Regions from separate parts of the Shewanella sp. BC20 genome, predicted to be linked through region 1. Evidence: predicted binding sites of a transcription regulator. Region 1 holds the regulator's gene; each other region holds the start of a gene.

Region 1 (9,921 bases):
CTCAATCGCGATCAACGCGAAGAAGAGCTGGAACATCTGCTCGAAGAGTTCCATATCACCCATATTCGCGATAGCCAAGGCATGTCGTTATCGGGCGGTGAACGTCGCCGTGTCGAAATTGCCCGCGCTTTAGCGGCCAATCCTAAGTTTATTCTGCTCGATGAACCCTTCGCCGGTGTCGACCCGATTTCGGTTATCGATATCAAGAAAATCATCGAACAACTCAAGAGCCGAGGCCTTGGGGTACTGATCACAGACCACAATGTGCGCGAGACCTTAGACGTCTGTGAACATGCCTACATTGTCAGTCACGGAAACCTGATTGCCGAAGGAACTCCCGCAGAGATCTTAGACAATCAGCAAGTTAGGGCTGTGTACTTAGGTGAACAATTCAGGCTATAGTTACTTAAACAGAGCCAATTAGCCTTGAATTTTGGCTTATAAGCGCCATCAATATGATACAAGCGGCCTAAATTCAAAATAATAACGTAGGGATCAGCGGTAACATGAAAGCGTCACTCCAGCTCAAACTGGGTCAACAGTTAACCATGACGCCACAACTCCAACAGGCCATTCGTCTGTTGCAATTGTCGTCATTGGAACTGCAGCAAGAGATCCAGCAAGCCTTAGACTCTAATCCTCTTCTCGAGCTGGAAGAGGAGCAATTCGACGCGCCTACCGAACGTAAGCAAGATATCGCCGATACCGACTTTAGCGAAACGACGGCCCAGCCACAGGAACAAGACAATTCCACCGTGGACATTGCCGAGTCGTTGACCAAAGAATCCCTGCCCGAAGAACTGCCCATGGACACCACTTGGGATGAAGTCTTTACCGCCTCGCCAAACTCAGGTTCTGGTGCCAGCCGTGAAGATGACATGCCCTTCCAAGGGGAAACTAGTGAAGGCCTGTACGAACATTTAGAATGGCAGAAAAACCTCACGCCCTTCTCTGAAACCGATTTAGCCATTGCCACCGCGATTATTGATGCCATCGACGATCAAGGTTATCTCACTCAAAGTACTGAAGATATCCTCGAAGCCATGGGCAATCCTGAGATAGAACTGGATGAAGTCGAAGCCGTACTCAAGCGAATTCAACACTTCGATCCCGTTGGTGTCGCCGCAAGGGATTTAAGCGAATGTCTGCTTATCCAACTCTCCCATTTTTCGCCGGATACCCCACACCTCGAAAACGCCCGAATGTTGATCAAAGATCATTTAGATCTGATCGCTACCCGCGACTTTAGGTTGTTGATGCGTAAGACCAAACTTAAAGAGGACGAGTTAAGGGACAGCATAGCGCTGATCCAAACCTTAAACCCTCGCCCAGGTTTGCTCATCACCCCTGTTGATGAAGAATATGTCATCCCCGATGTATCGGTGTCGAAGAAAAACGGTCGCTGGGTGGTCGAGTTAAATCCAGATTGCATGCCAAAAATCAATGTTAATCAGCAATATGCAGCCATGGCGCGCAGCACTAAAAGCCAAGCCGATAGCCAATTTATCCGCGGGCATCTGCAAGAAGCCAAGTGGTTTATCAAAAGCCTTGAAAGCCGTAACGAAACACTGCTCAAGGTGGCAAACTGCATAGTGCAATATCAACAGGGTTTCTTCGAATACGGTGAAGAAGCCATGAAACCTATGGTCCTGAACGATATCGCCGAGGCGGTAGAGATGCATGAGTCCACCATTTCACGGGTGACCACACAAAAATACATGCATACCCCAAAGGGACTTTTTGAACTAAAATATTTCTTCTCAAGCCACGTCGGGACTGATGATGGCGGTGAGTGCTCATCCACGGCAATCAGAGCCTTCATTAAGAAACTGGTTGCAGCGGAAAACCAGAAAAAACCATTAAGCGACAGCAAGATGGCACAGCTTCTGGCAGAACAGGGAATTAACGTTGCGCGCAGAACCATTGCGAAGTACCGAGAAGCGATGCTTATTCCCCCTTCCAATCAGCGTAAAAGTTTATAGCCTAAAGTGGAAATCGGAGGACGTTTATATGCAAATAAACCTGAGTGGACACCATATCGAGATTACTGAATCGTTACGGGCTTATGTTGAGGAAAAGTTTTCAAAACTTGAACGTCATTTCGAACAGATCAATAATGTGCACGTTGTGCTCAATGTTGAGAAAATGCAACAAATTGCCGAAGCGAGAATCAACCTCACCGGTGGTGAAGTCTTCGCGACTTCAGAGCATGCAGATATGTATGCTGCCATAGACGTCCTGATCGACAAGCTTGATCGTCAGGTTATTAAACACAAAGAGAAGTTAACAAAACACTAGCAATGGAACTTCGTACCATACTGCGGCCGGAATGCACGACCTGCGCCACTCCGGGCAGTAAGAAAAAGGTACTGGAACTTATCAGCGACTTAGCCGCTGCCCAGTACCCCACCCTCTCATCTCAAGAGATCTTCGAAAGCCTAGTGGCGCGCGAAAAGATGGGGAGCACAGGTATAGGTAACGGCATCGCCATTCCACATGGTCGATTAACCGATATAACACAACCCATAGCCATATTGGTGAAATGTGAGGAGCCGATAGCCTTTGATGCTATCGATAAACAACCTGTCGACATTTTATTTGCGCTGCTGGTGCCTGCTGACCAATGTCAACAGCACTTAAGCACTTTGTCCTGCATGGCTGAAAAGCTCAGCGACAAACAAATATTGAAGCAATTGCGCAAGACGCATGATGAAACGGAACTCTATCAGGTAATCACTGGATGAAACTGGTCATAGTGTCAGGGCGCTCAGGCTCAGGCAAATCGGTCGCACTAAGAGTGCTTGAAGATCTCGGCTATTATTGTGTCGATAATCTTCCGTTGCCGCTGATTGGCAGCTTACTCGAACAGCTCAAGGGCAGTAACGATCTCGTCGCCATCAGCGTTGACGTGCGTAACCTGCCGGAGCAAGACAAGGTACTCGTCAAACAGCTCGCAAGCCTGCCAGAGGGCACTGAACTTACCAGCTTCTTCTTAAATTCCAGCGATAAAGTACTGCTAAAGCGCTACAGCGAGACTCGGCGCTTACATCCCTTATCTAAGAGCCGAGTATCACTGCAAGAAGCCATCAAACTTGAAGGCAAATTGCTCGAGCCCCTGTCACAGCAGATGGATCACTACATAGATACCTCAAATCTGAATATCTATGAACTCAGCGACCAAGTACGGCAAATCCTGCTTGGCAGTGTCGATAAGGAACTGGTGATCAACTTCGAGTCCTTCGGTTTTAAGCATGGTATGCCAACCGAAGCCGACTTTATGTTTGATGTGCGCTTTTTACCCAATCCCCATTGGGAACCCGAGCTGCGCCCTCTCACCGGCTTAGATGAACCCGTTACCGAGTTTTTAAATCGCCAGCCGCTGGTTAACAAGTTCATCTGGCAAATTGAGAATTTACTCGAGACTTGGTTGCCCCACTTAGAGCGTAATAACCGCAGCTATCTGACCATCGCCATCGGCTGTACTGGCGGCCAACACAGATCAGTTTACGTGGCCGAACAACTGGCTAAACGCTTTAGCAACGGCAAACACAAAGTGAATGCCCGTCACCGAGAGTTAAACCATGCCAAAGCTTGAGCGCCAAGTCACCATCTGCAATAAACTCGGCTTACATGCCCGCGCCGCGACAAAGCTCGTGGTGTTGGCCTCAGAGTTTGATGCCAGCATTACGCTGATCCAAGGTGAAAAACAGGCCTCTGCCGCCAGTGTTTTAGGGCTACTCATGCTGGAAACGGGTATGGGTAAAACCATTACTCTGATTGCCGAAGGCCCAGATGCGGAGCCCGCGCTCAATGCCATTTGCGCGCTTATCGACGCTAAGTTCGACGAAGCCTGCTAATTGCCTCGACATCTCATCTCGATGCTCCCTACCGTTATTCTGTACCTTGTTTGGTTTTGATTTCAGCACCTTATACCAGTAAAACACATTTGTGACTCGACGCCCTCCCGTGCGCTCAATTACAATATACTGCTGCGCTTTGGCTTAAGTTCTCAACAGCCAAACGCCCCATCCACGTCGCCACTTTGGAGGAAACATGCCTGTAGAAGCCTCAGACAGTTTACAAGTCGAACAACGTCTCGACCAACTGAGCCATGCCCTCAATAGCGGTATGTTTGTGCATGTCAGGCAAATGCTGCAAAACATGGCGGCGTCGGATATCGCATTGATTCTAGAGTCCTCGCCCCCTAAAGCGCGGCAAGTGCTATGGCAACTTATCGATCAAGATCAGCTCGGGGATATTCTCGATGAACTCAGTGAAGAGCTAAAAGATCCGTTGATCCGCGCCATGAGCCCTGAACGGGTCGCCAAGGCGACCGCCAGTATGGATACGGACGATCTCGCTTATATCCTGCGAAGCTTGCCTGATACCGTCTATAAGCAAGTATTGCAGTCTATGAGCCTGCAAAACCGCCAGCGGGTGGAGCAAGCGCTCTCCTACCCCGATGAAACCGCGGGCAGCCTAATGAACACAGATACTGTGACCTTAAGGCCCGATGTGAATATCGATGTGGTACTGCGTTATTTGCGCCAACGGGGCAATCTGCCCGACACCACTGACACCTTATACGTGGTGGATAAGCACGATCGCGTACTCGGCGGGGTAAAACTTGCGGATCTGCTCACCTGCGATCCCAATACTCATATCAGCAGCATTATCGATACCGATATCGAGAGCATTCCCGTGGGCATGTCCGACAGCGAAGTAGCGCAGCTGTTCGAGCGCCATGACTGGGTATCTGCGCCAGTGGTCGACAGTGAGGGCAAATTACTCGGGCGTATCACCATCGATGACGTGGTGGATGTTATCCGTGAAGACGCCGAGCACTCCATGATGGGGATGGCGGGGATGGACGATGATGAAGACACCTTCGCCCCTGTGGTAAAGAGTACTTTCCGCCGCTCACTCTGGCTGACGATTAACCTGTTTGCCGCCCTGCTGGCGGCCTCTGTCAGCAATATGTTTGAAGGCACAATCGAACAATTCGCCACTATTGCGATTTTAATGACGATTGTACCGAGCATGGGCGGGGTCGCGGGTAATCAAACCTTAGCACTAGTGATCCGCGGGATTGCCCTGGGCCATATTGGCCAGAGCAATGCCCGCTGGCTGATTGGCAAAGAACTCGCCATTGGCTTTTTGAACGGCCTTATGTGGTCGATTTTGGTGTTTATCGCGGTATTAGTTTGGAAAGATGATATGGCACTTGCCAGCCTGATTGGCGGCGCAATGCTCATCAATATGACTGTCGCAGGACTGGCTGGCGCCAGTATTCCGCTGATCTTAAAACGCTTGAAAGTAGATCCGGCGTTAGCGGGCGGTATGGTGCTCACCACAGTCACCGATGTCATTGGCCTGTTTGCCTTCTTAGGATTAGCGACTTTATATTTAATGCACTAGCACTGGCCCAAGCCTTGCTAAAGCGAGCAACAAAAATGGCGCTATTTCGCGCCATTTTTAATGAGTCCATTAGACATTATTTTTTAGGCGGCTGAAAGCCATAGCCCGTTAAAATCGCTTGTCCCTCAGGGGATAAAATAAACTCGGCCAGAGGCGCGGCCGCACTATTGGCATCCTTTAACACCAATAGGCCATAGTCGGCACCAACGGCTAACTCTGGCGGTAAATCGACAATCTTAAGGCTCGGCACTTCTTTTTGTGCCAGCACCGCATTGGTGCAATAGGTTAAGAACACATCCGCCTGCTTATTTTCCATCACCCAAGCATAGGGATTACGATCTTTGGGCGGTTTAGCACTCTCTGGCCCACCCGTTAGCTGCAATGCTTTGGTTTCTAATGTGGTTTTTGCATTGGCTTTTAAGGCCTCGGCTTTCGCAAACACGGCCCAAGCATAATCCCCCGCGGGATCGGCTTTTGGCGTTGACGTACCAAGCTTTATTTGCGGCGCGAGCAGGGTGTCTAATAAGTTCGCACTGGTGAGTGGTACATCCGCCTGGGCAATGGCACAGAGCTGGTTACGGGCAAACATTTGCACCTGTTGACCCGCTCCCGCATCGACTAAGGCCTGCGGATGTTTCATATTCGCCGAAGCGAAAATATCCACTCGCTCACCCTCTTGGATCCGCTTGAGTAATAAGCCCGAAGGCGCATACTGCGCCGCGACTTTAGCGTCGGATTTCGCTTGATAAGCGGCAATAATATCGTTCATTGCCGCCTTTAAACTACCTGCTGCCCTCAGTTCAATAGGGGCTGTCGCTTCAGTGCTCGTTGGCGCGCCTTGTACCATTCCCGCCATCAATGTCGCCCCTAAACTGATTGCTAACACTAAACCCTGTTTTGTCATGCTGTTATCTCCGTTTGCACAGGAAAATGTCCTAGTGCATACAAGACGGCAAAACCTTTAGCGGATCAAGTATTACCGCTGCTGGATAAATTCAAATCGGGACGATTGTGGCCAAGATCACTTAAGTCTTTTAGGTGAATGGACAAATTGTCCCCGAATGCAAATTGTTGCCTAATGCAAAGAATCAGCGAATGCAGAGAGTAAAAAGTCGCCCGTAGGCGACTCTTATTTTATGGAAATTATTGCCCCGTTGGGGTTAACACAATTTCCACTCGACGGTTTTGCGCACGCCCCGCGGCATTCGCATTCGATGCGATAGGACTCGCCTCACCCATGCCCTTAGATTTAACGCGAGCAGAAGCCACACCTTTGCTCATCAGGTAATTGCCCACTTCGCTGGCGCGGACTTGTGATAAACGTAGGTTGTAAGAATCTGAGCCGCTGCTATCGGTGTAACCTAATACGTTCAGTTGAGTCTTGCTGTATTCCTTGGCCACCAGCGCCACTGAGTTAAGTACACGCTTTGCACCATCACTCAGCTCAGTTTGGTCGACACCAAAGGTCACTTCGTTTGGCATATTGAGAATAATATTGTCACCGTCGCGGGTCACACTCACGCCTGTCGAGGCCAGTTGTTGACGCAGTTTGGTTTCTTGCACATCCATGTAGTAACCAATCCCACCGCCGACGGCCGCGCCTGAGGCTGCACCAATTAAGGCACCTTTACCACGGTCGCTCTTGCTTGAGGACGCAACCCCAACAGCCGCGCCAGCAACCGCACCAATTAAGGCGCCCGTAGTTGCTTTTGCCGTTTGTTGCTCATTGGTATAGGGATTGACTGTAGAACAGCCAGACGCAATCAAGGCGCCTGTCACCACAACAATCGCAAGCTTAGATACTGGCAGTGATTTGATCAGAGAAGGCTTCATCATTTATGACCTCATAACATGATTGATGATGGTATTTGCCCGCCAAAAGGCAAAGGGCGTGGCAAGTCGCCAAAGGACACCATAAAAATCGCAGTATATAAGCATTCTCTTTTGAGACAATCTTTAATCGCTTCTTTGCTCAGTTTATGACTGATTCAATCGAAAACAACACTAAATAAAAACATCTTAAGATCATCTATACAACAGTTAGAGTAAAAGCACTGAAATAGTGCAAGTTGCACCGTTTCAGACATGGCTTAAAAAAGTCACCGTTTGAAACATTTTAATAAGTTTATGATTTTTAATATAAATATAAATTTATAAATGTTGGCACGGATTTTACATACTAATAAATAGGTAGAAGAGCAGAGGCGCTCAAAGCCACTCACTCAACACCTTATGTAAGCTGTTTGACATCAATGGACGTTAATCTAAGTGCCCGTTGTGAGGCATGTAATCGAAGCACAATCCCTAAGTGGATTGAGGAGAATAGAGATGAAACATCTGATGAAACTTATTAGTCATTGTCGCCACGAATGGTTGTCCCTGCGCCACCTAGGACATAGCCAGTGGGATATAGAACAGCGTCATTAATCACCAAGGAAAGCACCGAAAGAACCAGCAAGCAGACAGAACATAGAGTAAGAGGGATAACCCATGGGAATCGCCAATCATAGTCTTAAACCTGACGTTATTTTTGAAGTGAAAGTCAAAGGCAGATTACTCTCTGATGTCGCACGACAGTACGGTATTTCGGCTAAAGCGGTTTACCAATGGGTAAGAGAAAGTGAGCAACAGCCGCAGCAAAGGGAGTGCGCTTTAATCTCTGAAATTGCGCAGTTGCAGAAACGTATTAAACAGCTAAACAGTGAATTACGCACTATAGGTTGAGGTAACCTCGCCCAGTGCCCTTATCGACAAGGCCGGACCCCATTGCATATTGCCCTGTAGGTCTAACGCGGTATGAAAGTTGTGCTAAAAACAATAATAACAGCGCCCTTTTACGTCCGGCCTTGTCATCCAATGAAGAGAATGCGTGATCAATAACAGTTTAGACAGGGTCGGATGGGTATCTATTATCGCTCCCCAACGACCTAAGATATAAATCGTACAAATAACAATAATAACTGTGCAGTTTACTATCCGGCTCTGTCAACTTAATGCTTAAAGGGTATGCAATAGCAAAAGAGGAAAGGTTTTGACAAGGCTTTAGAGGGAGCTATCTCCCCCAAAGATCAAATATGTGAATTGTGCTCCCCCAAGTCACGAACATATTACCCTCTTGGGTCTTGTCCTTTTATTCACGGATCAAAGACGATCCAGCGCTAGACTAGGATAGCGCGCCATGGATGGCTGTGTTGCTTGCAACACCAAAGGTTTCGGCAAGGCTCGAGGGAGTTGTCTCCCCCAAAGATTAATATGTCGATAGGGCTCTGTGACCCATCAATATATTTCACCCTTAGGTCTTGTCCTTTTATTGAGTGGTTCAATGGAAAGGAAGGGGCTGAGTGCCCATGCCAAGGACGGCAATGCCACAGGCTTTAAAACCAGTCCCAAAATAATTAATTCCAATAAAAAAGACGCTCATAAGGCGTCTATTTTATTGAAGAATATTTCACTAATAATCTTCATTGGCTTCTTGAAGTCGCAGCTTACGTTCCTGTGCTTCATCGTAGGCAGCTTGGATCTCATCCAATACAGAATTCACATCGGCATCGACTAAGACCTCGGTGAACTTGCCTGTTAATTGGGTGTCAGGTTTCAATTCACCCGCTTCAAATAACGCCCACATTTCTTTGGCATATTGGGTCTTAAGTAGCTCAGGGGCGTACTGACCGTAATATTGCGTCATGTTGTTAACATCACGCTCCAGCATCCATTTCGCATGGTTGTTGGCCGCGGCATCGACAGCTTGAGGCAAATCGATAATCACAGGGCCATTAGCATCCACTAGGACGTTAAACTCGGATAAGTCGCCGTGAACTAAACCAGCACAAAGCATACGTTTAACATAGGTCATCACCAAAGCGTGATCACGCATGGCCTGCTTGGCGCTGAGGCTCACGTCATTAAGACGGGGCGCAACATGGCCTTCGCTGTCGGTGACGAGTTCCATCAACAATACGCCATCGAAACAGCCAAAGGGCGTAGGTACTCTAACGCCCGCATCGGCTAAACGAAACAACGCATCGACCTCAGCGCTCTGCCAGGCCTCTTCCATTTGTTCGCGGCCAAACTTAGAGCCTTTTTCCATCGCTCTGGCTCGGCGGCTATTACGGACTTTACGTCCCTCTTGGTAAACCACCGCCTGCTTAAAACTGCGTTTCTCTGCTTCTTTATACACCTTGGCGCAGCGAATATCCTCACCACAGCGTACCACGTACACTGTAGCCTCTTTACCGCTCATCAGTTGGCTAATGACTTCGTCAACCAGCCCTTCATCAACCAGAGGTTGGATTCGTTTAGGAGTTTTCATACCGACCTTATACCTTACTTAGGCGTAAGATGGAATGTGCCGGGCAAATCTTCATATAAAAGCAGCCTTATAAAGAGGATAGATAAAAAGATTCAGTTAAAGATACCTGACTTCAGTAAAAACTAAAGCACCTCGTGCAGGAACACAATAGCAAAACGCAGTGGATTTACCGTCAGTAAAGCTGCTGAAAATTA
Region 2 (9,921 bases), on a different contig from region 1:
CTGATATCGCCGATACGCTAGGTACCTCGGGAGCTGCATTGGCCGCCGAGGTGAGAAATAATGCGATAACACATAAAAAATATACTAAATTTACTTTCATAATGAAGAGACTAGCTTGTAACGCCAGAATGCACCTATACTTTTATCAAACGTGAAACTGTCCTGTGTCGTTAAGGCCAAAATTTCGTGTCAGAAGTTTGACTCAGTTTCAACTATGGTTATGGATAACAAGACGCAAGCAATTAATATGCCTATACTCAAACGAGTTTTAGGGCCGTACATAAACAGAACAAGGCAGAGTTATGTCGAGTATTCTTGATTCAGTCAACAAACGCACCCAACTCGTAGGTCAAAACCGACTAGAACTATTGCTATTTAAGTTGAATGGTCGTCAGCGATTTGGGATTAACGTATTCAAAGTGAAAGAGGTTTTGCAGTGTCCGCCATTAACGGCCTTGCCTAAACTTAACCCCTACGTCAAAGGGGTGGCACATATTCGCGGAACGACTATTTCAGTGATCGATTTAAGTGCCGCAACTGGTGGACGTCCGCTCGCGAGTACCGAAAATTGCTTTATTATCATTTCAGAATATAACCGTAGCGTGCAAGGTTTCTTGGTCAGTTCAGTTGAACGTATCATCAACATGAATTGGGAAGCTATTATGCCGCCACCGCAAGGTGCTGGCCGTTATTCCTATTTGACGGCGGTGACTGAAATTGAAGGCGAGTTAGTCGAAATTCTCGATGTTGAAAAGATTCTTGATGAAATCTCCCCAGTAAAAACCGCGATCAGTGAAGAAGTGAATGAGCAGCTCACTATCGATAGAAGTCAGCATTATCACATTATGGTGATTGATGATTCGGCTGTGGCTCGTAAGCAGATTATTCGCGCGTTGGAATCATTAAACTTACAGATTGATACGGCAAAAGATGGCCGCGAGGCATTGGACAAGTTAAAGGCGATTGCTGGTGAAATGAACAATGTCGCCGAAGAAATCCCATTGATTATTTCCGATATCGAAATGCCTGAAATGGATGGTTATACCTTAACGGCAGAAATCCGCGACGATCCAAAGCTTAAGCATATTAAGGTCGTTTTACATACTTCACTCAGCGGCGTGTTCAACCAGGCCATGGTACAAAAAGTAGGCGCCAACGACTTTATCGCGAAATTCAATCCCGATGAATTAGCGGCAGCAGTGAACAAGCATTTAAGTTTGTAGTGAAAGTGTGGGTTAGTGCCTAGTAGCGCTTTACGCTATAATCTAGCCCTTATTACATGATTGTTGGCACTTATTTGGGTGCTTGCTATAGGATCTAGGACGTGAATGTGCCTGACAAATCACTCGCTGAAGCCGAATATAATCAATTTAGGTTGTTCCTAGAACAACACAGCGGCATCGTACTGGGGGAAAATAAACAATACCTAGTACGTAGCCGTCTTGCTCCTTTGATGGGCAAATATAATCTGCCTTCGTTATCCGATGTGGTAAAACATTCGATGAAGCCCACGGAGCGAGCCTTACGGGCAGAAGTGATCGACGCCATGACAACCAATGAAACCTTATGGTTTCGTGACCGTTATCCGTTTGAGTTGCTTAATAATGTTTTGTTACCTGAATACAGTAAGTTGGGGCGTCCATTAAAAATATGGTCCGCTGCCTGCTCGTCTGGCCAAGAGCCTTATTCGTTGGCAATGACTATCTTAGAATATCAACAGAAGAAGCCGGGAGCTTTGCCGGGCGGCGCCTCGATTCAAGCAACCGATCTTTCGCCTTCGATGCTGGAACGTTGTAAAAATGCCGAATACGATAGTTTGGCGTTAGCGCGTGGCTTATCCGAGGAGCGTAAGCGCCAGTTTTTTGATGCTTTGCCCTCTGGTAACATGCGAGTTAAGGATAACGTTAAGCGTTTAGTCAATTTTCGCGCCCATAACTTACTTGAGAGTTACACCTTACTTGGCAAGTTCGACATTATCTTCTGTCGAAATGTGCTGATCTATTTTGCCCCAGAGGCAAAAGCAAAAATTTTGCGGCAATTCGCTGCCGCTTTAAATCCGAAGGGTATACTCTTTCTCGGCGCGTCAGAGTCGATTGCGGGTCTGACGGATGAATTTGATATGGTTCGTTGCAACCCTGGTATCTATTACCAGAAAAAGACTTAATGCTCTGATATTAAATAAAAATTACCGACATTAGTCGGTAATTTTTTACTCCGCCAAACCCCATTTCTACACATTTCTGATAGTTTCTGTTTTTTGGCACATGAATTGCTTTGTTCCCGTGAGAGTCACGATGGAGGCAATTTTATGGCGATTAATTTTGATAAGGCACTAGGTGTGCACCAATTCACTTTGGGGATACGTGCCGAGCGTGCCGAAGTGATTTCAAGCAACATCGCAAACGCCGATACGCCACATTATAAAGCCCGTGACGTCGATTTTTCTGCGGCCTTAAATATTGCGAAGACCCAGCAACAGCAACGCAATAGCCTTGAGATGACAGGCGATGAGCAGCATTTTGGCCTCGCACAGTTAACGGGACAATACGTGAAGTTCCGTGTGCCAAATCAGCCAGATACTGGAGATGGCAATACAGTGGATATTCAACAGGAACAGTCGGCATTTATGCAAAATGCGCTCGAATATCAAATGTCTCTGGGATTTTTGGACAGTAAGTTTAGCGGCATGAAAAAAGCGCTGAGAGGGGATTAATCATGAGTTTGTTTAGCATTTTTGATGTGGCTGGCTCTGGTATGTCAGCCCAGTCCGTGCGACTCAATACCACGGCGAGTAACATCGCTAACGCCGATTCTGTTTCTAGCAGTATTGATAAAACTTACCGCTCACGTCATCCCATTTTTGAAGCTGAAATGGCGAAAGCGCAGAGCCAACAGCAAGCTTCTCAAGGTGTTGCAGTAAAAGGCATCGTTGAGAGCGATAAACCCCTATTAAAAGAGTATTCGCCCGATCACCCGATGGCGGATGCGGATGGTTTTATTTATAAGCCGAATGTGAATGTCATGGAAGAAATGGCGGATATGATTTCTGCCTCTCGCTCATATCAGATGAATGTTCAAGTCGCTGAAGCCGCAAAATCTATGCTGCAACAAACACTTGGGATGGGTAAATAACATGCGCGATTTAGGAGGTAAGCAGTGAGCCTCATTAACCAACTTAGCCAGAATACGGCTCAGACGACTCAAACGAAGAGCCAATCGAATACGGTAGCGACTAATACCACGAACACAACGAGTACATCAACCGGCAATCCATTTTTAGATGGGATCCGTTTGCCCAGCGAATCTGTTGTGCCAGAAGCCAAAGGTAAGCAGCTGACTCAAGAAGATTTTTTCTCATTACTCAGTCAGCAGTTGTCGATGCAGGATCCGTTTAAGCCTGTCGATAACGACCAGATGATTGCGCAAATGGCATCCTTTTCTACCGTGGATGGTATTTCAAAGCTCAATGATGAGATTGTTAATTTAAACAGCGTGATGACATCGAGTCAGGCGCTGCAAGCATCGGGATTAGTTGGACGTAAGGTATTGATCCCAACCGATACCGGCAATGTGTCAGCCGAAAGCCCCACCCTGAGTGGCGTGGTGAGTACGCCGGATAAAATTCCTGTGATTAACGTGCGTGTACTGGATGATAAAAATCAAGTTGTTAGCACCTTTAACATCGATGGCAGTGCTGGCGGCAATATCCCTGTGACATGGGATGGTTTAAATAAAAATGGTGATCCTGTCGGTGCCGGTAATTACACCATTAAGGCCAGCGGTCTTGTCGATGGTAAATCTCAAGAGCTTGCCGTTTCGACCTATGCCCACGTGACCAGTGTTTCTTTGGGCACAGCAAGCACTGGGGCGATTCTGAATCTTCGCGGTGGTGCAGGTATTAAGCTCTCTGATGTACTTGCGGTATCAGAAACCTAATTTGTCAGTATTGAGTTGGACTCGGGTCCTTAATTGAATTGAGTGAAATGTAGAGGTGAATTATGTCGTTTAACATTGCATTGAGTGGCATTTCTGCTGCACAGAAAGACTTAAACACTACCGCGAACAACATCGCGAATGCTAACACCATTGGCTTTAAAGAATCGCGTGCTGAATTTGCGGATGTTTACGCTAATTCAATTTTCTCTAACTCTAAAACCGCCGTCGGTGGTGGTGTGGCAACGAGCCAAGTGGCGCAGCAATTCCACCAAGGTAGTTTGCAGCTGACCAATAACTCCTTGGATTTAGCGATTAAAGGAGGTGGTTTCTTTGTAACCTCATCGGAAATAGGCACTTTAGACCATCAGTTTACCCGCGCAGGTGCATTCAAAGTCGATAAAAATAATTATATGGTTGATTCTGCAGGTAATTACCTGCAAACCTTCCCAGTTGATAAAGACGGTAACTCAACATCGGTCAGTTTAACGACGGCAAAACCTGTGCAAATTCCTGATACAGCCGGTAGTCCAGTTAAGACTGATAACATCACAATGCAGATGAACTTAAATTCTAAGCAAAGTGCTCTGGATCCTGCAGCTTTTGACCCGTTGGATTCCAAAACCTATAACAGTGTGACCTCTCTGACGATTTATGACTCCCTCGGTGAGCCACATATTATGACCACCTATTTCGTGAAGCCAACGAATGGCTCTTATAATGGTGAAAACAACTGGGTTGCCTACTACGCAATTGATGGTAAGCAAGTGGATGTGTCTGGCCCCGCAGGGACTTATCAAACGGATACCAATGGTGATGGTACGCCAGATACACCTGCAACAGCCCAAACCACAGGCGGTTGGAAAGGTTCGGTATTAAAATTTAACGAAGTGGGTGTTTATACTGGTAGCGACCCTGCTGTCATAGCTACAGAACCCTTAGGGGTTGCTGGTGCGGGCGTGTTAGGCCCTGGTGCCGATGGTACTCAAGCTGTAACTATTAAGTTCAATGCGCCAACTCAGTTTTCGGCTCCATTTGCGGCAACCGAATTAACGCAGGACGGTACGACTGTTGGGCGTTTAACCAACGTCGAAATCGGTGAAGATGGTTTGATCACCGCCAGCTACTCTAACGGTTCAACCGTGGCATTAGCTCGTGTTGCTTTAGTTCGTTTTGCCAACGAGCAAGGTTTAACTCAAGTGGGTAACACCTCATGGAAAGCCAGCCTTGAGTCGGGTCCAGCGCTCGCGGGTGAACCCAACAGTGGTACCTTCGGTAGCATCAGTTCTTCGGCATTAGAGCAGTCCAACATTGACTTAACGACTGAGCTGGTGGATTTGATTTCGGCGCAACGTAACTTCCAGGCTAACTCACGTACCCTCGAAGTGAACAACACTCTGCAACAAACTGTACTGCAAATTCGTTAAGCTGATTCACTCCTTCTCTAAGTGTTGCCGATGGCGGCAACACTTAGCCTCTTTTGGCGTTGTTGCCATTTCCTCATAATCTTCTCCCAATTTATCAGTAAATTAGCCACGATTTTTATTGGCATGATGCTTGCTTTGCTATTGTCAGGTTGAAAATTTGACGGAGCAGTCTGTGGACAAATTCCTCTACATATCCATGAGCGGAGCTAAGCAAAACATGAATGAGTTGGCATTGCGTGCCAACAACTTAGCTAACGCCAATACCGATGGATTTAAGTCGGACATGGCGCAAGCCAGATCGATGCAAGCCTTTGGTGAAGGATTGCCATCGAGGGTTTTTGCCATGGTGGAAACACCCTCCGCCAATTTTCAAGCTGGCCCCATCAAAACCACTGGGCGGGATCTTGACGTTGCCATTAAAGGTGATGGTTGGTTCGCTGTTCAGGCAAAGGATGGCAGTGAGGCCTATACCCGTTCAGGGAGTCTCAGTTTTGACTCGACAGGGCTATTGCATAACGACCGAGGTAATCCTGTGATGGGTGATGCGGGACCGATTGTGTTACCGCTGCCGATTGAAAAAGTCACCATCTCACAGGATGGCATTATCTCGGTACGTCCTCAGGGCGCGACAACGGAAGTGGTTGAAGAGGTAGGGCGATTAAAGCTGGTTAATCCTGGCAACGCACAAATGATGCGCGGTGAGGATGGACTGTTCCGTTTGGTATCGGGTAATCCGGCGCCAACCGATCCAAACGTGTTTGTTGAGAGTGGGGCTGTAGAGGGCAGTAACGTCAATCCAGTGGATGAGATGGTGTCCTTAATCGACCTACAGCGACAATTTGAATTGCAAGTGAAGATGATGAAAACCGCGGAAGAAAATGACCGCGCTTCATCTTCATTAATGCGGATTAGTTAGGAGATAAATTATGCATCCAGCGTTATGGATTAGTAAAACTGGCTTAGACGCACAGCAAACCGATATTGCGGTGATTTCAAACAACGTCGCGAACGCCAGCACCGTCGGCTACAAAAAGAGCCGCGCAGTCTTTGAAGACTTACTCTATCAAACCGTTAACCAAGCGGGGGGCATTAGTGCCTCAAACACTAAGTTACCCAATGGGTTAAATATTGGTGCGGGTACCAAAGTGGTGGCCACTCAAAAAATGTTTACCCAAGGCAATATGTTGACCACGGATAACTCACTCGATCTGATGATTGAAGGCCCTGGCTTTTTCGAAGTACAGCTACCCGATGGCACCACAGCCTATACCCGTAATGGTCAATTTACCTTAGATGATACTGGGCAAATTGTAACGCCAGGTTCGGGTTACGTACTGCAACCTGCAATCACGATTCCCGATGATGCGACCAGCATTACCGTGTCTGCCGAAGGGGAAGTCTCGGTGAAAACACCGGGCACGGCGGAAAACCAAGTCGTGGGGCAGCTCAGCATGTCCGATTTTATTAACCCATCGGGTTTAGATCCTATGGGACAAAACCTATACACCGAAACTGGTGCCAGTGGTACGCCTATCCAAGGCACTGCATCACTCGATGGTATGGGGGCGATTCGTCAAGGCGCGTTAGAAACTTCTAACGTAAACGTGACCGAAGAGCTGGTGAATCTTATTGAAAGTCAGCGGATCTACGAAATGAACTCTAAAGTGATTTCGGCGGTGGATCAGATGCTGGCGTATGTGAATCAGAATTTATAGAGGCACATTATCATGGCTAGATATTTTATATTGGCCGCAGCGCTCTTGCTTACGGCATGTAGCTCCACCTCCAAGAAGCCGATTGCAGATGATCCTTTCTATGCACCGGTATACCCCGAAGCGCCGCCAACCAAAATTGCCGCAACGGGATCCATTTACCAAGATAGCCAAGCGGCCAGTCTCTATTCGGATATTCGCGCCCATAAAGTGGGTGACATCATCACAATCGTGTTGAAGGAAGCGACTCAGGCGAAAAAGAGTGCGGGTAATCAGATCAAAAAAGGCTCTGATATGTCGCTCGACCCTATTTATGCCGGTGGTAGCAATGTGTCGATTGGCGGGGTTCCCCTCGATCTGCGTTACAAAGACAGCATGAACACTAAGCGGGAATCCGATGCCGATCAAAGCAATAGCTTAGATGGCAGTATCTCCGCGAACGTGATGCAAGTACTCAATAACGGCAACTTAGTCGTACGCGGTGAAAAATGGATCTCCATTAATAACGGCGATGAGTTTATCCGAGTGACCGGCATAGTGCGTTCACAGGATATCAAACCTGACAACACTATCGATTCAACCCGTATGGCCAATGCGCGTATTCAATACAGCGGTACTGGTACCTTCGCCGATGCGCAAAAGGTGGGCTGGTTAAGCCAGTTCTTTATGAGCGATTGGTGGCCCTTCTAAGGAGTCGTATCATGAAATTGAAACTGATTTTAGCGGTTGCCATGCTGGCGTTTTCACTTCCTAGCCAAGCAGAGCGCATTAAAGATATTGCCAATGTTCAAGGGGTTCGTAGTAACCAATTGATTGGTTACGGCTTAGTCGTCGGTTTACCGGGCACGGGTGAGAAGACCCGTTATACCGAGCAGACCTTTACCACCATGCTGAAAAACTTTGGGATTAACTTGCCCGATAATTTCAGACCCAAAATTAAGAACGTGGCCGTGGTAGCAGTGCATGCGGACATGCCGGCCTTTATCAAACCTGGTCAAGAATTGGATGTCACAGTATCAAGCCTAGGTGAAGCGAAAAGCTTACGTGGCGGTACCTTATTGCAAACCTTCCTTAAAGGGGTTGATGGGAATGTGTACGCGATTGCGCAGGGCAGTTTAGTGGTCAGCGGCTTTAGCGCCGATGGCTTGGATGGCTCTAAAGTCATTCAAAATACGCCAACTGTGGGTCGTATTCCTAACGGTGCGATCGTTGAACGTAGCGTAGCAACGCCATTTTCGACTGGCGATTATTTGACGTTTAACCTACGCCGCTCGGACTTTTCCACTGCGCAGCGTATGGCCGATGCAATCAATGACTTGCTTGGCCCCGATATGGCGCGGCCATTGGATGCGACCTCTGTGCAGGTCAGCGCTCCAAGGGATGTGTCACAACGGGTGTCCTTTTTAGCCACACTCGAGAATATCGAAGTGGAGCCTGCTGATGAGTCAGCCAAAGTGATCGTGAACTCCCGTACTGGCACGATTGTGGTTGGGCAAAACGTCAAGTTATTGCCAGCCGCGGTGACACATGGTGGCTTGACGGTAACTATTGCCGAAGCGACTCAGGTATCCCAACCTAATGCGTTAGCGAATGGTCAAACGACGGTGACCAGCAACAGCACAATCAACGCGAGCGAAAGCAATCGCCGGATGTTTATGTTCAATCCTGGCACAACCTTAGATGAGTTAGTGCGTGCCGTAAACTTGGTGGGCGCGGCCCCTTCAGATGTACTTGCTATCCTTGAAGCGTTAAAAGTGGCAGGTGCTTTGCATGGTGAACTTATCATCATCTAATTTCTGTCGGGAAAATCATGGAAAAGCTTTCAAGTTCATCACATTTTCTTGATCTGGGCGGGCTCGACTCCCTGCGCGCCCAGGCTCAGAAAGATGAGAAGGGCGCCTTGAAAAAAGTCGCCCAACAATTTGAAGGCGTTTTTGTGCAAATGCTGATGAAGAGCATGCGTGATGCCAACGCAGTGTTTGAATCCGACAGCCCACTCAACAGCCAATACACTAAATTTTATGAGCAAATGCGGGACCAGCAGTTATCCGTCGATTTATCGGATAAAGGTGTGCTGGGCCTTGCAGATATGATGGTGCAGCAATTATCCCCCGAGTCGAGTCAGTTTACGCCCGCATCTGTGCTGCGAAATGACGGTGGCATGAAGCTGCAACATGATGCGAAAGCCTTCAATATTCCAGCTCAAGCAACCTCGGCAGCTGAAACTCAAACTGCGGCTGCGCCAGTTGTTGCCTCGCAAGGCGTGCCTGCCTCGATTGCGCGCCCAAGTGTTGACTTGGATAACGGCGATGGCGTGATGTCCTCCTTAGATATTGATAGGCCTGAGCGCTTGCTGGCCATAGATACGCCAAAGCCCGCTTGGTCAGAGCAACCCTTATCGCCAATCGAACCTGTGATCAGCGGCCAAATCTTGCCGACGGCGGCATTTAGGGAAACACAAAAGACCCTCAAGTTTGGTAGTCGGGAAGAGTTTTTGGCGACGCTTTATCCTCATGCAGAAAAAGCCGCCAAAGCCCTTGGCACTCAACCCGAAGTGCTCTTGGCACAGTCAGCCCTTGAGACGGGCTGGGGTCAAAAAATTGTCCGTGGCAATAATGGCGCGCCAAGCCATAACCTGTTCAATATTAAAGCCGACCGTCGCTGGCAAGGTGATAAGGCTAACGTGAGTACCTTGGAATTTGAGCAGGGTATTGCCGTTAGACAAAAAGCCGATTTTAGGGTGTATGCCGATTTCGAGCACAGTTTTAACGATTTTGTTTCCTTTATTGCTGAGGGTGAGCGTTATCAGGCGGCGAAGAAAGTCGCGGCATCACCGACTCAGTTTATTC
Region 3 (9,921 bases), on a different contig from region 1:
GGCCAGAAGCCACCACCTGCAATAATAAGCGGAATAAACCCGCCGACCGTGGTGATAGTGGTCGAACTGATATGACGACCGCAGCTGCTGACCGTGGTGATGATCACCTCTTTATCACCCGCACGGGCATTGTCGGTATCTTCCAGCTCGGCCAAAATCACAATCGCCGCGTTAATCGCAAGCCCCATTAGGCCGAGTAGGGCGATGATGACTGGAAAGCCAAAGGGATAACCAAACACATACACCGCAAGCAACCCAAGCCCCGCCGACTGTAATGCGCTCAGTAAAATAATCGCTGTAAGCCTAAAGGAGTTAAAGGACAAGACGACCGTGGCCAGCAGCAGGGTAACGACCAAAATCAGATTGGAGAGCAGATTGCCGACCGCCTCATTGCGTTTAGCGCTTTCGCCGCCGATTTCTATTCGATAACCCGCTGGGAGCGAAATCGCCGCGACTTTATCTTTCACATCGTTTAATACTTGAGCGGGCAATACACCACTGACGATATAGGCTTCAATCGTGTTGACGCGTTGGCCATTACGCCTAGGGATCGCCCCGCGACTGACTTGCACCTCATTGTGGGACAGCGCAGATAAGGGCACGGCTGTGCCTGAGGGGGTAACTAGCTGAATTTCTGAGAGGCGACTGGCTTGCTCGCGGCTGGTGTCGCCCAAACGCACTCGAATCGGCAAAGACTCGGTCTGTTCGAGTACACTGCCGCCGATAACGCCCGTCGTCGCCATTTGAACTTGTCTGGCGATATCCGTCAGGGTTAATCCACTGATCAAACTCGCATCTTCGTTCACTTGTAGCCACACCTTAGGAGCGCCGGCGCTCAACGTTGCGCGGGTATGAAGCACATCGGGCGTGGCGGCTAAGATATTGCGCACTTCATCGCCGAGTGAGCGTAAGGTTTCAAGGTTAGGGCCAAATATCATTAACTCGACCGGCGCATTAAAGGGCGGGCCTTGCTCAAGTTTACGCACTAACACCTGTGCTTCGGGAAAGGCCTTATCTAAGGTTTGCTGTAACGCTGGGATGAGGGCGTTAGCGCGCTCAAAGTCACTGGCTTTCACCATGGCCTGAGCATAGTTGGTGGCTCCCTGTTGGCGCTGAGTTAAGTTGTAATAAAATGAAGGCGTATTGCCACCCACAACCCAATCGACTTGAGTGATGCCCTCGATTTGATGCAATTGCTTATCCATCAACTGTACTTGGTTTAAGGTGTTTTCGAGGCTGACATGGGGCGCGAGATACAGCTCAATTTGGAACATATCCCGATCCGACGGCGGGAAAAACTGCTCAGTCATTTTGCCGGAGGCATAAAAACCTAGCAGGGGAATTATCCCGATAAACGTAGCGCTCAGTAGTGGGCGATTTAACGCAAATCTTAGGCTTGCTTGAAAGTAACCACTTACTAAAGGCACATTGATGCCATGTTGGTACCAGACAGGATGTTTACCTTCGAGGCTAAAGCGTCCCGCAAGGCCCGCAATCAAAGTATGGGAAATCACATAGGAACCCAGCAGGGCAAACATCACCGACATGGCGATGCCACCAACAAATTCCCCCGCTGCACCCGGCATCAGCACGATAGGGGCGAAGGCTAAAATGGTGGTAATGGTTGACCCGGCTAAGGGTAGCCAGAGGTGATGTAAGGTTTCACTTACCGCGCTTAAGCGACTCATCCCCTGTTGGCGACGCTGGGCGATGGCATCGACGATCACAATGGCATTGTCCACCATGATCCCAAGGGCGACGACTAGGCCTGTGACCGACATTTGATGAATGGGTAGGCCGATATATTTCATACAGGCCAAGGTGAAGAGGGCGGTCAGGGGGAGTGACAGGGCAACGATAATCGCGTTTCTTAAGCCTAAGGTCAGCAGTAAGACCGCCAGAATAATCACAAACCCTTGTAATAGGTTGACGATTAATCCGCCGAGACGTTCGCTGGTGTAGCTGTTTTGCTCAAACAGCCATTGCACTTTGATATTGGCTGGCAGCTCCTGATTGAACTCATCGACCAAGTGTTTGACTTGTCCTTGCCAGATATCGACGCGGGTATTGTTGAGCATGCGCGCTGCAACAAACACGCCCTGCTCGCCATCGACTAGGGCGATGCTGTCAGCGGGGGTTTTAGGTTGACGGCTGATGTGGGCTATATCCCCTAAACGAATAATTTGTCCCTGCGCATCCACTTTGAGTGGCACTTGGCGAATACGGCTTTGGGAATCGAGCTCACCCGAGACTTCGACGAGGGCGCGAAAGTGATTGTTATTGATCTCGCCCGCGGCAATTTTACTGTCGGCGCTGCTTAAGATTTTCGCTATGGTTCCCGGCGTTAATTGCAACTGGCTCATCTTATAGCCATCGAGCTGGACCAGGATTTCCTCCTCGGGCGCGCCGTAGAGTTTAACGAAGTCGGTGCCGGATAAGAGCCTGAGCCTGCTCTGTAATTCCTTGGCGTAGCGGTTGAGCATATCCACCCGTGGTTGACTGCTATCGTTCCACACTAGGCTTAAAATAGCGGTGTAAGCGTAACCGACTTGATCGTCTAAGGTCGGTGTTTGTATGCCATCGGGGAGGGTGTTTCTGGCATCGGCTAATAGATCCCGCGCCCTAGACCAGACAGGATCTGTGTCAGTAACGGTATCTTTAAGCTCCAATTGGATCACCGAAATACCGGGTCTTGAGGTGGATTGAATAAGCTTAATTTCCTCAAGGCGACGTAATTGATTCTCTAATACTTCGGTGACAAGCGCCTCGACCCGCTCGGCTGAGGCGCCAGGATAAGGAGTGATGACAGACGCAAATCGGTTGGTGATGTGTGGATCTTCGGTGCGTGGCAAACTGGACATAGCGCCAAATCCCGCGACCAGCAGTAGGGCGATCACTAGGCTGACTAAGCGACCATTTTCGACGAAGGCTTTAATCATGATTACCTCGTCGACGCGATGGAAGAAACGGCTTGACCCACCACTAACTTATGTAAGCCTTGGGTCACATACTGTTCGTCGGCCTTAATCGCGCCTTGAATGTAGGCCATATCTTGAGTGGTGTAGAGGATATCGACATCGCGACGCTCTATCTGAGTTGAAACGCTATCGGTTGTTGAATGTGAAGGCGGCGAGGTTACATAGATATTCCAGCGGCCGCGGATCCCATCGATAAGTGCCGATACAGGCACCCAATAGCCCGCTTGCTCGACGGTTTGTTGTTGATGCAAATAGGCGATTTCACCGTTGATCACATTGGCATGTTCCGGCAGGCTGATTCGCAGCTGAAGAGTGCGACTAATGGGGTTTACCTCGGCACTGATCCCGGCAATCTTGGCGGTAAATTGCTGATTATGCACGCTCACTGTCACATTCTGCCCATTGACGAATTGCTGGGCGACCGCGACTGGGACACCGATATAGGCTTCGGTATTCACACTGCCGACTAAGGTAAACACTGGGCTGCCTGCGGCGACCACTTCCCCTAGATTGTGTTGCCGCTGGCTGATAATGCCATCGAAGGGCGCAAGTAGCTGTGATTTATCGCGTTTTAGTTGGTTTGCCCGCTGTGAGGCCAATAATCGGTTTTTGGCGGCTTCGAGACTCGCCAGTTGTGTACGGTTCTCGTCGAGTAACTGCTCTGAGACATAACCCGATTTTTTAAGCTCAAGATTTCGGTTGAGGGTGCTGGTGGCAAGGTCAACATCGGCTTGGGTTTGCGCAAGGCTAGCTTGGATCTCCTGATGCTCTGCATCGAGCAAACGGGTATCGAGCTTGGCCAATACTTGCCCTTGCGTCACCTTAGCGCCGCTATCGACAGTTAGCTCACTCAGCTTACCCGATAGTTCGAAGCCGACACCCGTGGTATTGCCGGCGCGGATCGTGCCAGTGAATACTTGCTCACTCTGATAGCTAGTCGACAAGCGCAGTGGCGCCGTCGTCACGGTTTGCAATTGCGTGGCGTTGGCATGCTCTGTCACTTCCTTTTGACAGGCCGTTAAGGCGGTGACGGCAATCACGCAAAGGTAAAATGCACGCCAAGAACGTCGGGCTGCTCGATCCATTTGAATCCTTCCGTTGTAAGCTTAAAGTTAAGTTTATGTAACTAGACTTGTTAGTCTAGTTGTGCGGAACTAGACTGTCTAGTCTATTTTATGCTTAACTAATACGAATTAATTATGTTGCTACCTTGAGTGAAGATATGACTCTGTCCTCTGATATTCCGATGAGCCGCAGTGAACAAAAGAAACAGCAAGTGCTTGTTGCGGCCATTGACTTGTTCTGCCGCCAGGGATTTCCCCATACCAGTATGGATGAAGTGGCGAAGCAGGCGGGCGTGTCCAAACAAACGGTGTACTCCCACTACGGCAGTAAAGATGATTTGTTTGTGGCGGCGATTGAATCCAAATGCGTTGGCCACAACTTAAATGCCGACTTACTCAGCGATCCAAGTCAACCTGAAGCCACCCTCACCGAATTTGCGCTGCAATTTGGTGAGATGATTGTTAGCCCTGAGGCGATTACCGTATTTAAAGCCTGTGTGGCGCAATCGGAGAGCCACCCAGAAGTGTCGCGATTGTTTTTTGAGGCGGGGCCACAGCATATGCTTGCGATGCTGACAAAATATTTAATCGCCGTAGAGGCGCTTGGGTTATATCGCTTTCCACAACCGCATCATTGTGCGGTACGTTTATGTTTAATGCTGTTTGGCGAATTAAAACTCAGGTTAGAGTTGGGGCTTGAAACCGAGCCTTTATTGGGGGAGCGTGAGCAGTATATTCGGGGTTGTGCCGAGATGTTTTTGAAAGCCTACCGAGTGTAACGGCGTTAAGCGGTTAGTATCAGTTTGTATCTTCTTCGAAAAGAGTGAACTTTTGTTTCAAATCGAGCGTATTATTCGCGACAAATTACTCACAGTAACGCAAGGAGCAGGCGTGACTAAATCACTTGATTCTCGAGTCAGCATAAAGCCCAGCCTAATGTATATAGGATTGGGATTAATGCCTTTTTTAAGTTATGCCGTGTCCGCGGCTGAGGCGCGTCAACAAGCGCAATATAAACCGTTTAAGTTGAGCGTATCGCAGATTAGTACCCAGAGTGCATCGGTTGCCAATGGCGATACAGAGTTGCAGCGGGACAGCTTATTACTCAACGCCAGTGTCAATATTCCTCTGGATAAACAATGGTCTATTGGAATGCGTGTCGGTTACGATAGGCTTGATTACGATTGGCGCAATATCCGTTTAACGGGGGCGAATAACGCCGCAGGCCTGTTTAGTGATGCGGGTGAAACCTGGGAAAATATCGACCGTTACCGCGCGGGCCTATCCCTTAGCTATCGGATGGATAAGCATTGGTCCTTTATGTTGTCGCCACAACTTCAATATGCCTATGCCGATACCGCATCGGCGAGCCATGCGCAAAGTTATGGTGTGGTTGCGTCGGCCATGTATGCCTTCGAGTCGGGCAATATGCTCGGTTTTGGCGTTGCGTATTTAAACGATATCGATGAAGTGCGCACTATGCCTTATCTGGCGGTGAGTTGGCAGATTAATGAGCGTTGGCGGTTAGCTAACCCCTTCCAAGCGGGATTTAGTGGCCCTGCGGGTTTGGAGCTGAGTTATCAAGTGAGCCCTGCATGGAATGTCGGCTTTGGTAATTCACGTCGCACCGAGCGATTTTTAGTCGCCGATAAGGATACCGTGGTAGAGACTAACGAGTGGGTGAGTTATCTGCGTGCCGGTTGGCAAGCTACGCCGGCCATTGCGCTGAACCTTTACGCGGGTTACTACTTCAATGGTGAATTGGAAGTCACCCATCAAGCGGCACTCGATATGGATAACCAAGGCGCTGCCGCCTTGGATCTCGAGTTCCGATTTTAATTACTGGCCCAGCATGGCCTCTTTGAGGCTCTTCTGGGCTGGTTTTTCCCCTAGCCAAATTTTGAGTAAGGCCTGGCGGAACATTTCCCCTTCAATCGTGGCTTGTTCTTGACCATTTTTATAGGCGGTCACGCCACGGCTTTTGTTGGCGACCAAGGTGAATTGGTCGCCTTCTTTGATTTCATCCTTAAATAGCGCCATAAAGGCGTCAATTTGTGGCTGAATGTCGGTCGTATTATCGGCGGTCGCGTGCTCAAAACCTTCGGTTATCGCATCACGCATTTTCTCGGAAGTAATCATTCCTGACGTAATATTGAGGCGAATCGCCGCAACCGGGGCATTGATCACCTCTGTCATGGTTTTGCTCGGGGTGGGGACATACAGACTACCCACATACAAATCCATAAAGAACTTGCTGCGAACACCAACGCCATTCAATTGCAGCGTCTGAGCGTCGAGCGTGATGGTATCGGCGACTTGGACACCAGAGACTTCTTTGGCTTGGGCGAATAGTGGAAAAAGCAAAGCGGTAGTTAGTGTCAGGGTTGAGAGTAACTTCATCATACACCTCATATTTTTTTAGTTATGGTCGTTGAGCGTAACCATGGGATTAACGGCTCAAACGAAGATTATCTGTTGATTGCCAAGCGATACTAATCGAAACCAAAGAGGAGCGATAGCCTAATCTGTGCAAGCTATCGCTTAGGAGGTAAATCAAGTTGGGCTGCTTTCTTTTGAGGGACAGCTTAAAAAAGTAAAAAGTCGGAATTATTGGTTTGAGCCATTCGACTTATTGGTAGACGTGGTTAGCCACGAACACCTAATTTATATTGGCCATTTTGTTCAAACATCACCGCTTGTTTTTGTTTAGGGGAGATCAGAATTGGGCCATCATCGAAAAACAGAAAGCACTTCCAGTTGCGGACAAAGACATCCCAACGAGTCTCAATCACTTGATATTTTTCGTAGCAAAAAAAGACCTGAGTATCGTCTGGCCACTGGATAAACTCGGCCAACATCTCGGGTAGGCTATTATCTTCACTGTCCCACGCACTCTGCCAATGATCCGTTTTGACCCATGCGTTGGCTTTAGCGGCCCAATCCCCTTTAGTAAACTGTTCGGCGCGGCTACTTTTATTGCTAATCCACTGATTCCAAACCAGCATGGCGCTTTTGTCTGTCAGCGGCAGAATGCCAGTCTTGTCATCATCGCTCACAGGCAAGTCTTTATGGTTAAAAATCCACTTTCGGCGATAGGTATCTAAAGGTATATAGGTATGAGCCAAAAAAGCTGTCCTCGGTATATTACGGATTATTCAGGATGAGTGGGTTACGCGAGGTAAGTATACTTTTTTGAGAAAAATTAGGAAATGAAGCCGTTAAATCTAACTCTAACTTTACACTATCTGGTCTCTCCACAGGGACTCGAACCCCGATCGGCCGCTTAGGAGGCGGCTGCTCTATCCTGTTGAGCTATGAAGAGACGCAAGTGATTATACTGGTTTTATCTTTGATTAAAAGGCTTATGATTTAGTTGGTTAAATCTTAAGCGCGATGTCGTTTATCTGTACATTGTAAGCTGCATTTTGGTCAACGAGGACCGCGGTTGCACTTTCTTCGCTGACTTGTTCGATTTTTACCGTTGCTCGGCTCTTGGTGGCGACGGCACGCATTTCGTTGAGTCTATCGGGTAAGTTTTGTTGTAACACGACCTGGAATTTATCGCCAACTCGAATGCCGTGTTTGCGACCCAAGTTAAGGATAATTCTATCGCCTTGACGGCTGACGACTTGTCCTAATAGTGGTCTGCAATTGAGCGTGTTGTCTATATCTCGAGTTGCTTCTTGCATGATTTGGCTGATATTTCTGCCATAGGATGAACGCCAAAATCGGTCACTATTAGGGGCTATGATGGCCTGTTCTTCAAACTCCCACGGGGCAGAGGTACTGTAGGTTTTGCTCCATACTTCCTCGCCGCTAATGCCGTGATAGAGACTGAGTTTAAATTGGAATTGTCTGAGTGGCGCTTCATCCCACCATCCCATAAAGGTAGATTGCACAGGCTCTGTCGATATATCGATGATTTGTGGCAATAAAATATATTGGCTATCGGTGATTTCGCTCAACCAGCTTGGGAGTCGATAGCCACGGATATCGACCAATTCTTGTGCGATATCAAGCCGTTCTTTGGCATGGATATGGCTAAAACCAGTAGATGAGTAGCCATCAATACTATTACCCAGTTTCTCGGAGATGACTTCTTCAAATCCCGATAATTGTCCGTAGCGTAACTGTGCTCGGTCTTTTATTTGCGCTTGGGGAATTAAGATGGCGGCCTTTAATTGGCCTGCCGGGCATTGCTGGGTTGGGTCATCATTGAGATCGAGCCTGAGGGATACATAGATTTTATTGCCTTGAATACGCTCGCTCACCAATTGAATGCTAATCGCCTGGGCATAACGATTAATCGCAAAGCTGTTTTGCGTTAAGTTGCCGTTAGTCGTTTGTTGCTCGCTGGTGATTTGGATACCGGTACTGAGCGTGGCATAACTCACCGCTTGATTGATGGCTTCTTCACGTGCTTGGGCGATGTTGCCATTGGTGATCACCGCTTCTCCACTGGCCTCGACCCATTCGGCGTTTGCCGGTGCAGCAAATAGCAGTAGGCTGCTGATTATGAGCAAGTTCTTTCTTAGTATGTTCATCAATAAGCCCTTAACTAAAATTGCTGGGATGAGTCAGTTTACTGGCAGTGCTTTATGGCTCTAAGCAAATTGTGTGCCTGATTTATCGTGGTAAAGGGATAAAGTTATCAATAGATTTGTCGATAATCTGAAGAGTTCATGAAGAGCAATATTTTGACTTGGTCTAATACTTGCTTGCTTTATGGCAAAGATTGCGGCTCCCACTGGGCCACATTGATACTGATGACGAGGTTACTCCTATGCTTAAGCGTGCATTCATTCCTCTGGCACTGTTAGTGCTGGTTGGGTGTGCGACTAAACCCGTGGCACCGCCCAAACCTAGCTTAGCTGACGGCAATGGTTTGCCGCCTACGGCGACAATTAATCATCTAGCACTGCGCATTGTGACTGAGTTAGTCAAGCAGAATGATGCCTTGCGTCCCGACCAACCTATCGTTGTTGCCACGCCCGTGTTAGTGGGGAATTTGAGTAGCACCAATGCGCTGGCGCAGCAGCTCCAGCAAGGGCTAATGACGTCTTTGCATAGCTTTATGTTTAATGTGGTGGATTTGAATTTAGGTGATGGGCTGAATGTGACGGCTGATGGCGATTTTATTTTGACGCGCGATTGGCAAAAGCTTTCGACCAACTTACCCATTGACCATGTTGTGGTATCGACTATGAGCCCCACGACCAATGGCATGGCAATCAACACTCGGATTGTCACCCTGAGTAATAATCGCGTGGTCTCAGCCTCTCAAACTTATGTGACCCAAAAAGAGTTGAGCAATTACATGCTGCCTTCTGAGCAAGTTATCTCTCAGGATGGGATTTTATATCGCCAGTCGAGCCCTGGTATGAATGAAGTGCGAGTGCTAGGAGATGGAAAATGAAACGCTACCTATTCATTGTTGCGGCGCTCCTACTAACAGGGTGTGCTGCCAAAGATAAATATGTTCAGTGGGAAGATGTACCGCCAAGCAGTTTTCCTAAGCTGACGGCCATAGGTTATGCCCCGCTAGCGACTCAACCGGCTAAAGAGCAGTCCCAACGAGTATTGATGGCGATGCAGGCCTCAAAAATCGTGGCTTATCGTGAACTTGCTGAACAAGTGTATGGACAAAAGATCACCGCCAATAGCAGTGTCAGTGATTGGATGCTGACAGATGACAATGTTAAAGCTTCTGTGACTGGGGTGATCCGCGGCGCGAGAGTGGTAAAAAGCTACCCGGCAGGGGATCATTATGTCACTGAGTTGGAGCTTGATTTTGCCAAGGTATGGCAAATTTACCAACAGCAGAGCCGCCCACAGAGAATTAAAGACGTTACCTATTTTTAGCACTAGGGCAGGGTGAT

The links. The regulator sigma-54, encoded in region 1, starts transcription at its own class of promoters, with help from an activator protein. The targets are predictions, from matches to a motif close to GTTGGCACGNNNNTNGNNT.
Region 2: flgB (flagellar basal body rod protein FlgB) is a predicted target of sigma-54. The motif match lies at 2,257-2,275, and genes of this name have one in related genera.
Region 3: CBX96_RS08295 (flagellar assembly protein FlgT) is a predicted target of sigma-54. The motif match lies at 8,649-8,667, and genes of this name have one in related genera.

The regions. Positions count from the first base shown of each region.
Region 1 covers NZ_NHRI01000015.1:73,979-83,899, forward strand. Annotated here, with positions in the region: gene lptB (LPS export ABC transporter ATP-binding protein) at 1-402, shown strand, start outside; gene CBX96_RS15595 (RNA polymerase factor sigma-54) at 507-1,982, shown strand; gene hpf (ribosome hibernation promoting factor) at 2,011-2,298, shown strand; gene ptsN (PTS IIA-like nitrogen regulatory protein PtsN) at 2,301-2,744, shown strand; gene rapZ (RNase adapter RapZ) at 2,741-3,595, shown strand; gene CBX96_RS15615 (HPr family phosphocarrier protein) at 3,582-3,857, shown strand; gene mgtE (magnesium transporter) at 4,054-5,418, shown strand; gene CBX96_RS15625 (molybdate ABC transporter substrate-binding protein) at 5,495-6,322, opposite strand; gene CBX96_RS15630 (OmpA family protein) at 6,562-7,254, opposite strand; gene CBX96_RS15635 (transposase) at 7,909-8,142, shown strand; gene CBX96_RS15640 (PA4780 family RIO1-like protein kinase) at 8,870-9,727, opposite strand.
Region 2 covers NZ_NHRI01000006.1:72,409-82,329, forward strand. Annotated here, with positions in the region: gene flgA (flagellar basal body P-ring formation chaperone FlgA) at 1-100, opposite strand, end outside; gene CBX96_RS08325 (chemotaxis protein CheV) at 303-1,223, shown strand; gene CBX96_RS08330 (protein-glutamate O-methyltransferase CheR) at 1,325-2,164, shown strand; gene flgB (flagellar basal body rod protein FlgB) at 2,309-2,713, shown strand; gene flgC (flagellar basal body rod protein FlgC) at 2,716-3,132, shown strand; gene flgD (flagellar hook assembly protein FlgD) at 3,157-3,936, shown strand; gene flgE (flagellar hook protein FlgE) at 3,999-5,360, shown strand; gene flgF (flagellar basal-body rod protein FlgF) at 5,533-6,276, shown strand; gene flgG (flagellar basal-body rod protein FlgG) at 6,287-7,075, shown strand; gene flgH (flagellar basal body L-ring protein FlgH) at 7,088-7,762, shown strand; gene CBX96_RS08370 (flagellar basal body P-ring protein FlgI) at 7,774-8,865, shown strand; gene flgJ (flagellar assembly peptidoglycan hydrolase FlgJ) at 8,883-9,921, shown strand, end outside.
Region 3 covers NZ_NHRI01000006.1:60,957-70,877, forward strand. Annotated here, with positions in the region: gene CBX96_RS08260 (efflux RND transporter permease subunit) at 1-2,939, opposite strand, end outside; gene CBX96_RS08265 (efflux RND transporter periplasmic adaptor subunit) at 2,942-4,063, opposite strand; gene CBX96_RS08270 (TetR/AcrR family transcriptional regulator) at 4,201-4,821, shown strand; gene CBX96_RS08275 (DUF6268 family outer membrane beta-barrel protein) at 5,000-5,881, shown strand; gene CBX96_RS08280 (chalcone isomerase family protein) at 5,882-6,442, opposite strand; gene CBX96_RS08285 (DUF2947 domain-containing protein) at 6,688-7,167, opposite strand; tRNA gene CBX96_RS08290 (tRNA-Arg) at 7,289-7,364, opposite strand; gene CBX96_RS08295 (flagellar assembly protein FlgT) at 7,420-8,586, opposite strand; gene CBX96_RS08300 (FlgO family outer membrane protein) at 8,826-9,458, shown strand; gene CBX96_RS08305 (LPP20 family lipoprotein) at 9,455-9,904, shown strand.